Regions from separate parts of the Shewanella sp. 553 genome, predicted to be linked through region 4. Evidence: predicted binding sites of a transcription regulator. Region 4 holds the regulator's gene; each other region holds the start of a gene.
The links. The regulator sigma-54, encoded in region 4, starts transcription at its own class of promoters, with help from an activator protein. The targets are predictions, from matches to a motif close to GTTGGCACGNNNNTNGNNT.

Region 1: the regulator sigma-54 is predicted to act here: its motif matches at 884-902, upstream of AC5YBZ_RS05675 (flagellar hook-length control protein FliK).
Region 2: the regulator sigma-54 is predicted to act here: its motif matches at 1,531-1,549, upstream of flgA (flagellar basal body P-ring formation chaperone FlgA).
Region 3: the regulator sigma-54 is predicted to act here: its motif matches at 1,195-1,213, upstream of flgB (flagellar basal body rod protein FlgB).

What each region holds. Positions count from the first base shown of each region.
Region 1 is NZ_CM181701.1:1,266,672-1,268,873, forward strand. It holds gene fliI (flagellar protein export ATPase FliI) at 1-317, shown strand, start outside; gene fliJ (flagellar export protein FliJ) at 371-817, shown strand; gene AC5YBZ_RS05675 (flagellar hook-length control protein FliK) at 1,007-2,202, shown strand, end outside.
Region 2 is NZ_CM181701.1:1,238,107-1,240,308, forward strand. It holds gene AC5YBZ_RS05520 (flagella synthesis protein FlgN) at 1-238, opposite strand, end outside; gene flgM (flagellar biosynthesis anti-sigma factor FlgM) at 245-568, opposite strand; gene flgA (flagellar basal body P-ring formation chaperone FlgA) at 690-1,397, opposite strand; gene AC5YBZ_RS05535 (chemotaxis protein CheV) at 1,597-2,202, shown strand, end outside.
Region 3 is NZ_CM181701.1:3,880,689-3,882,890, reverse strand. It holds gene AC5YBZ_RS17185 (flagellar protein FlgN) at 1-49, opposite strand, end outside; gene flgM (flagellar biosynthesis anti-sigma factor FlgM) at 42-329, opposite strand; gene flgA (flagellar basal body P-ring formation chaperone FlgA) at 424-1,038, opposite strand; gene flgB (flagellar basal body rod protein FlgB) at 1,260-1,610, shown strand; gene flgC (flagellar basal body rod protein FlgC) at 1,619-2,038, shown strand; gene AC5YBZ_RS17160 (flagellar hook assembly protein FlgD) at 2,039-2,202, shown strand, end outside.
Region 4 is NZ_CM181701.1:494,489-496,690, reverse strand. It holds gene lptB (LPS export ABC transporter ATP-binding protein) at 1-59, shown strand, start outside; gene AC5YBZ_RS02310 (RNA polymerase factor sigma-54) at 191-1,675, shown strand; gene hpf (ribosome hibernation promoting factor) at 1,706-1,993, shown strand; gene ptsN (PTS IIA-like nitrogen regulatory protein PtsN) at 1,996-2,202, shown strand, end outside.

The DNA of each region.
Region 1 (2,202 bases), 770 kb from region 4:
CACGTGCCTTGGCCGATTCGGGCCATTACCCTGCTATCGATGTCGAGGCATCCATTAGCCGTGTTGCGCCTATGGTGATCAGTGAAGCCCACTTAGAAGCCACTCGCCGAGTAAAACAGATGTATTCCTTGTATCAGCAAAATCGCGACTTGATCTCGATTGGTGCTTATACTCAAGGCAGCGATCCCCGTATCGATAACGCCATTCGCCTGCAACCGGCAATGAACGCCTTTTTACGTCAAACGATGAAAGAGTCGCTTAGCTTTGACAGTTGTGCCTTGATGTTAGGTCAATTGAGTGCCCAATGTCAGGGATAGCGGCTATTGTGAAATAAATAGATGCCCTTGAGTTTGATGATTTAGAGGATGTGATGGCGAAACCTGATCCACTCGATACCGTGCTTAAATTGGCGCTCGACGCCGAAGAGCAAGCGTCACTGCAGCTGCGCTCTGCGCAGATGGTGCTGCAAAAATGCCAGCAGCAACTAAGCGCATTACAGCAATACCGTCTTGATTACATGAAACAGATGGAGCAGCAACAGGGGCAGGTGATAAGTGCAAGTAATTATCATCAGTTTCATCAGTTTATCCGTCAAATAGATGAGGCGATCACCAAACAGCATTTTGCGGTGAACGAGTCTGATAAGCAGCGTCAAATTGGCCAGCAAGTGTGGCAAGTCAAACAGCAAAAGCGTAAAGCGGTGGAGCTGCTGCTTGAGCGCAAGGCGCATAAGCGGCAACTTGCCGAATTAAAACAAGAACAAAAGATGATTGATGAGTTTGCCTCTCAGCAATTTTTTCGAAAACCGCAGCGTTAAGCGCCTCAGTCGCCACGATATTGCTCTTCATTAAAAATAATCATCAAACAAGGCAACAACTTAACAGTTGGCGCTTTATTTGCATTCTTTATCAAAATACTAATTTCTTATCGGCAGTACGACCGAATAATTGACACTAGAAGCGTGACATAAGCGCCGCGTGTTACGCGTAAAAGTGTTGGAGGATTTATGCCACAAATGAATAGCGTGCTGTTATCTAAAGCGGATAGCTCGGGCGATAAGTTGGGTTTGCAACCTAACAAATCTAGTGCTAACAGCTCGAAAAGTAATGACTTTTCTACGGTGTTAGCGCAAGCGTCAGCCGATAATGGCCCAAGTCATAAAACCCAAGGCTCTCCTGAAGCCGATAAGATAACGCATGACAATCAACAGGTCGTGGCAGCGGATGAGCAGCAAGACGAGGATAATGACGTTGCCAATGTGTTGGCGCAAATTAACTGGGCGACACAGTTAGCGGAAAACCAGGAACTTGCCGAGGGCGGCGCACAATTGCCACTCGATGGTGAATTAGGCTCAGATCTGAATCTGACTGGCGAGACGAGTACCGACGAGTTGTTAGCCAGCCTAACGCAATCCCAGCTTGAAGGGCTTGAGAGTCAAACAGGCCTAGATGAGGCACAGCTAGCGCAATTACCGCCGCATATGATGGCGGCATTAATTGATGGATCGCAGCAGGGTAAGAGTTCGGCTTTCAACGCCTTAATCGAGCAAGCCAACACGTTGTTAGCCGCGCAAGGTGCGGGTAGGGCTAACAGCCTTGGGGCTAAGATGGGCGGCGACGATGCTAAATCGATGTTGGGTGGAGCTCAATTTGACGTAACCTCAGAGCTTAAACCAGACGCTGCCGGGCAAATAACCGCTAAAGTGCAGGCTCAAGTGGATGCCAGCACGAGTGCGGCCAATGAGCTTAAAAATGCCAAGTTAATGGTCTCCATGGCGGCAGAGGGTGATATCGCCGACAATGGCGCAAACGAGTTAAAACCCACATCATCGACCATGACATCGATTCCTTTTGCGCGAGCCGAGACGCCAGCACAGTATCAAGTCTCTATTCGCCCGCAAGGTGACCCTGCCCAGCAGATGCAAGAGATGATTCAAAAATTCTCCCCCGTCATGCGCCAACAATTGATTGCCATGGTCAGCCAAGGGGTGCAACATGCCGAGATCCGTCTCGACCCGCCTGAGCTTGGGCAGATGATGGTGCGTATTCAAGTGCAGGGCGATCAGACTCAAGTGCAGTTTCAGGTGATGCAACATCAAACCAAAGATCTGGTCGAACAGGCACTGCCGCGTTTACGTGAGATGTTGGCCGAACAAGGAATGCAACTGACAGATAGTAATGTGTCCCAAGGCGGTGGCGGTCG
Region 2 (2,202 bases), 740 kb from region 4:
TTATATCGACTAATTTTTGCAGCTTAAGATCGCTACTGAGTTTACCGCTGTCGGGGTGCTCTGATAATCGTACATCGACCGCTTTGATCTCATCTAACAACTTAGCTTTATCTGCGGCCAGCGTTAGCAACTCATCGGCACTTTGTGCTATGAGTGCCGCTTTCTCTGCTTCGATAAGGCGTTTTAAGTCGTTTAATAACGTATGTTGATTGGCGATGATGTCGATTATTGAGTTCATATCAGCTTAGCCAAGATCCTTTAGTTCATTTTCAAACTGCGCAATATTACTGGCCAGTTTGTCGGCATCAATCTTATAGCGACCTTCAGCAATAGCCGCTTTTATCTGTTCGACTTTTTTAGTATCGATTTCAGGTAAGTTGTTTAATTTTGCCTGAGCACTTTGCAGTTGCTGCGCCTGAGGAGTTATCGATACCGAGTCACTTTTTACGGTTTTAGCCGTAGTGGTTTCGGGCGATACCAGGCCAGTTTTAGCCGATGACTTATCGGTTGATGGCGACGTGACTCGATTGTTCGTGCTTGTATTTACATGCTTTATGTCTATAGCCATAATAGGTTCCAACGTTACTTAGTGAGATCAACATAACTGTATATCGGCGCTCATTTTTAAAGCTTTAGTAGAATTTTGTGGTGAGCAACAAAAAATGCTCATCAAAGTGAGTCATGTCGTACTACATTCTAACCTCAACCGCACCGACCCCGATAACGTTTGCATCTACCATTTTTTGTGAGTGACTATTCCTAACTTGAATTCTATCGCCTAAGTTACCATCACGTAAGGCCTCACCGATAGTTTTTATCTCAAAATTGGCAGTACGGGCATAAATAGACACCATGTCGCCTTTGCAGACAAAGCAAAGGTTACTGCTAAACAGGGTTTGGTTGGCGGCAATTCTGCGTTTGACCCGGGTGCCAGTGACCTGCGCCGGATCATCAAATTGTTGGCCACGTAAATTACTCTGCTCTACATAAGCGAGTGTCACCTGCTCAGCGTTAATCAGATCACCCGGGCCTAAGGTTTGTGTCGCCACAACCACAGGGTAAAGAATATCGACTCTGACCGATATGTAGATTTGCCAAGGATAGGCTAGCTCTGGAGTTTCACAACTGATTTTAACGGTATTGTTACGGCCAATAGCGCGATCGCTGGCGACCTCAACGCTTAATGCTGAACTACAAGCGGGTGGCGTCACTCGGGTGTCTAAACTTTGCGGCGATATATTGACCTTAGCATCACTTGGGGCTTCAATTTTATTTTCAATTGCCGCTATAGCTAATCGTGATATCGTCGATAAAGAGGGTACGCTAAGCTCATCAGCCGCAAAACTTGGGCATGAGCAGAGTAAAGCGATGAAAAAGTATACTGTATTTACTTTCATATTGAATAGACTAGCTTAGATAGCTAGAGAGCACCTATACTTCGTTGTGGCCCGTACTTTATAGACATTTTTCATAGAAATTAGTGTCATAAATTTGACGAGTTTAGGGCCTGGTTATCATACACATTTTTTAAAGCAATTAGCATGCCTATACTTATAGTTACTATGGTTGGGGAAGCATTCACAAGGCAAAGGCATTATGTCGAGTATTCTTGATTCAGTAAATAAACGTACCCAACTCGTGGGACAAAACCGTCTAGAATTGCTGCTGTTTAAATTAAACAGTAAGCAACGATTTGGTATTAACGTATTTAAAGTCAAAGAGGTACTGCAGTGCCCGCCATTGACGGCATTACCTAAGCTAAATCCTGTGGTTCGGGGAGTGGCGCATATTCGCGGCAAGACGATATCTGTGATTGATTTAAGTGCTGCTACGGGGGGGCGTCCAATTGAAAATATTGACGAATGTTTTATTATCATTTCTGAGTATAACCGCAGCGTGCAAGGGTTCTTAGTCCAGTCTGTTGAGCGAATCATTAATATGAACTGGGAAGCCATTATGCCACCGCCGCAGGGGGCTGGACGCTATTCCTACTTAACGGCCGTTACTGAAGTCGAAGGGGAGTTGGTTGAGATCCTTGATGTCGAAAAAATCCTCGATGAGATATCCCCTGTTAAGACGCAGATAAGCCAAGAAATGGATGATAAGTTAACCATAGATAGAGACCGCCACTATCATATTATGGTGATTGATGATTCAACAGTGGCCCGTAAGCAAATTATTAGGGCGTTAGAGTCATTAAAT
Region 3 (2,202 bases), 630 kb from region 4:
GTAGCAGCGTCTGCACTAACAAGCGCTTATCAACTTGGGGTTTATCCATGTTGGTTAAGCATCTTATCGGCAATCTGATCTAAATCTACTGAGAAGCTACCGTCTTGCAGCGACTGACGCAGTGCGGCAATTTTGTCATGATCCACATCGTCAAGTTGCTGTAGTGCCTGCTGAGATTGTTCAAGCGACTGCCAATCCTGACTGATCGAAAGCTGCGCTGGAGCAGACGTAGCGGCTGATTGAGGCGCTGGGGTGGCTTGAGCATTAACATTGCTCTTATTGGCCCCAATCTCAGCACCAATAGCGCTGTTGATTTTATTGATTTCCATTGTACTCACTCGATAATTCGGCTTGATACTCTATATGAGCGACCGGATTGTGACATCGCTAAAACTTTTTTAGGGATTTTTTAAGCTAATAAGCCTAAAACTGGGTGCGGACTCGACCTTTGGCCACCACATAGGCGGTGATCACCTTGCCTGAACTGCTATTTTTAACCCGAATAGCATCGCCCTCTTTACCCACATCCAAGGCGACGCCGAGCATATTAGCATAAAACCCCTCACTGCTGGCCTCGATAATCACCTCATCGCCGACATTAATCAGCCTTGGCGCCTCGAGATAGGCGGCGCGAATAGGTTTATTTTTACGCAGTTTGCGGGTTACTTGTTGGCCAAGCAAGTTGGCCTCTTGGGTGATCACATCTTGATCTGAGGCCTTCAGCGGTAACATTTTCCAGTGCAGATCGGCAGATGTCACTATCTCATCTCTTTGCAAGTTCCTATTGGCGACAGGTAAATAGGCGTGCAGCGTCACTTTTGCCCTGACATACAAAGACCAACCTTGAGAGGGGCAACTCAGCTTGCGTTGCACTCGGCCGAAGGGTAAGCCTTGAGGCGGATCTATGGTGATGCTTTGCGGGCAAGGCTCAAGGTTATCAGCCCCTGATGGCACGCGAATCACCATCTTATGTTGCACCTTATCGATAGCCTGTTGCTGTTGCCAGCGGCTCAGTTGTGTTTCGATTGAGCGCCGCATCTGTTGCTCAATTTGTGCGCTGGCGGAAGTTGTGTCTGTCTGGCTATACACCGGCAGCGGAAGTAAACCGAATCCGCCTAAGAGGAAGAGGGAAGTTAGGCTTCCGACTATGGCAGGCCTCAACATCTAAGTGTTTGTTTAATTTGATTTAAAATACTTGGCATATTAATTGGATACTCAGTGCCATAAACATTGTTGAGCATACATTACTAGGAATTGAGATGGCTATCAACCTCGATACGGCGTTGGGAATTCACCCCCAAACACTGAACTTTAGGGTAGAGAGAAGCAAGGTGCTGGCGGGTAATTTGGTGAACGCCGAAACCCCAGGTTACAAGGCGCGAGATCTGGACTTCAGTAAGGTAATGGCTCGCATTGAATCGGGTGCCAGCAACGCTAATCGCTACGATATCGGTTATCGCGTGCCTTATCAAAGCTCTGCCGACAATAACACGGTTGAGCTTGGCAAAGAGCAGGCGAGATATTCGCAAAATGCGATGGATTATCAGACCAGCCTGACATTTCTTAACATGAAAATTGCCGGCTTAAAAACGGCTATCGAAGGTCGCTAGGAGTCCCTATGTCATTTGGAGAAATCTACCAAATAGCGGGTGCAGGCATGAATGCCCAAACCATACGCTTAAATACCGTGGCCAGTAACTTAGCCAATGCCGGAACGGCTGCCGAGTCGCCAGAGCAAGCTTACCGTGCGTTAAAGCCGGTATTTGCCACTATCTATAGCCAGATGCAAGAAGGCAAAGCCGCCAGCGCCTCGGTTGAGATTAGCGATATAGTGCAAGCCGATGCGCCGCTGGATATGCGTTATGAGCCCAACCATCCGTTTGCGAACGAGCAAGGTTACGTGGCGTATTCCAACGTTAATACCGTTGAAGAGATGGCCGACATGATGGCGGCGAGCCGTTCGTTTGAGACCAGTGTTGAAGTGATGAACCGTGCCCGCTCTATGCAGCAGGGCTTACTGCAATTAGGAAACAAGTAAATGGAAGTAGGACGTACTACGGACAGCCAAGCGCAGCAGAGCGCTAATGTGTTGCAAGCGCCAGGCAATGATGCTGCCTCGCTCAAAAATGAATTTATGACGTTGATGATTGCTCAGATCCAAAACCAGGATCCGACTAAGCCGATTAACAGCGCCGAATATGT
Region 4 (2,202 bases):
AGATCTTAGATAACCAACAAGTTCGAGCGGTGTACTTAGGAGAACAATTCAAGCTATAGTTAACGTTATTAGCGCTCAAGGTAAAAGGCTAAACCGCTCTTACCTTGTTAAGTAGATCATTCGCCTTAGCGGTTTAATACCAGAGGCAGCTTTCTCACTTTAGAATTAGAAACAAGGGAATAGCAGTACGATGAAAGCGTCACTTCAGCTCAAAATGGGTCAGCATTTAACCATGACGCCCCAGTTGCAACAGGCCATTCGTCTGTTGCAACTCTCGTCATTGGAATTGCAGCAAGAGATCCAGCAAGCATTAGAGTCTAACCCTCTACTCGAGTTAGACGAGGAGCAAGAAGGCGCCAATATCGACTCAGAACAAGAGCGTAATGACAACTTCGACACCGATTACAATGAGCAACTGCAAGTCGACTCGAGTGAAGACAATTCAAGCTTAGAAACCTCCGATGCACTCAATCAAGACTCTATGCCCGATGAGCTTCCCGTCGACACCACATGGGATGAGGTCTATACCGCCTCACCCAACTCCAGCTCTGGTGCCATGCGCGACGATGACATGCCCTTTCAAGGGGAAACCAGCGAAGGCTTGTATGAACACCTCGAATGGCAAAAAAACCTCACGCCCTTTTCTGACAACGATCTTGCTATCGCCACCGCCATCATTGACGCCATAGACGAGCGCGGCTACTTGACGCAAACGTGCGACGATATTCTCGAAGCCATGGGCGATCCTGAAATCGAACTCGACGAAATTGAAGCGGTATTAAAACGGGTACAACATTTCGATCCTATCGGGATTGGTGCCAGAGACCTCAGCGAATGCCTGATGATCCAACTGGCCCAATACAACCCCGACACCCCGCATATCGACAACGCCAGACTCTTGATCCGTGATTACTTAGATCTTATCGCCGGACGAGACTTTCGCCTATTGATGCGTAAGACCAAGCTGAAAGAGGATGACCTGCGTGAGGCCATAGCGCTAATTCAAACCCTCAATCCGCGCCCGGGGCTGGCCATTACTGCCAGTCGCGACGAATACGTGATCCCCGATGTCACAGTTAGCAAGAAAAAAGGTCGCTGGGTGGTCGAGCTTAATCCCGATAGTATGCCTAAGATTAATGTAAACCAACATTATGCCTCGATGGCACGCAGCACCAAAAACCAAGCCGATGGCCAGTTTATTCGTGGTCACTTGCAAGAAGCTAAATGGTTTCTAAAAAGTTTAGAGAGCCGCAACGATACCTTGCTTAAGGTCACCAACTGCATTGTCGATTTCCAGCAAGGTTTTTTCGAGTTTGGTGAAGAAGCGATGAAACCTATGGTGCTTAATGATATTGCCGAAGCGGTCGAGATGCATGAATCGACCATCTCGCGGGTCACTACCCAAAAGTATATGCACACGCCAAGAGGGATTTTTGAGCTGAAATACTTTTTCTCCAGCCATGTCGGGACCGACGATGGTGGTGAATGCTCTTCTACTGCGATCCGCGCTTTTATTAAGAAGCTAGTCGCCGCAGAAAATCAAAAGAAACCCTTAAGTGACAGTAAGATGGCACAACTGCTGGCAGAGCAAGGTATCCAAGTCGCTCGACGCACGATTGCAAAATATCGTGAGGCGATGTTGATACCGCCGTCAAATCAACGTAAAAGCTTATAATCAACAACTGGAAACCGGAGGAATCACTTTATGCAAATAAATCTGACTGGGCACCACATCGAGATCACCCAATCTCTGCGCAACTATGTTGAAGAAAAGTTTACAAAGCTTGAACGGCATTTCGATCAGATCAATAATGTCCATGTGATATTAAATGTCGAAAAATTGATGCAAAAAGTTGAAGCAAAGTTACATCTCCGTGGTGGGGAAGTATTTGCAACATCAGAGCACGCGGACATGTATGCCGCGATAGATTCCCTGATCGATAAATTAGATCGTCAGGTCATTAAACACAAAGAGAAGCTAATAAAGCATTAACGATGGAACTTAGTACCATCCTGCGGCCGGAGTGCACAACCTGCGCCACTCCGGGCAGTAAGAAAAAGGTACTGGAACTTATCAGCGACTTGGCCGCTGTCCAGTACCCCACCCTTTCCTCTCAAGAGATTTTTGAAAGCCTTTTGGCGAGAGAGAAAATGGGCAGCACAGGTATAGGCAATGGTATCGCGATCCCTCACGGACGGCTG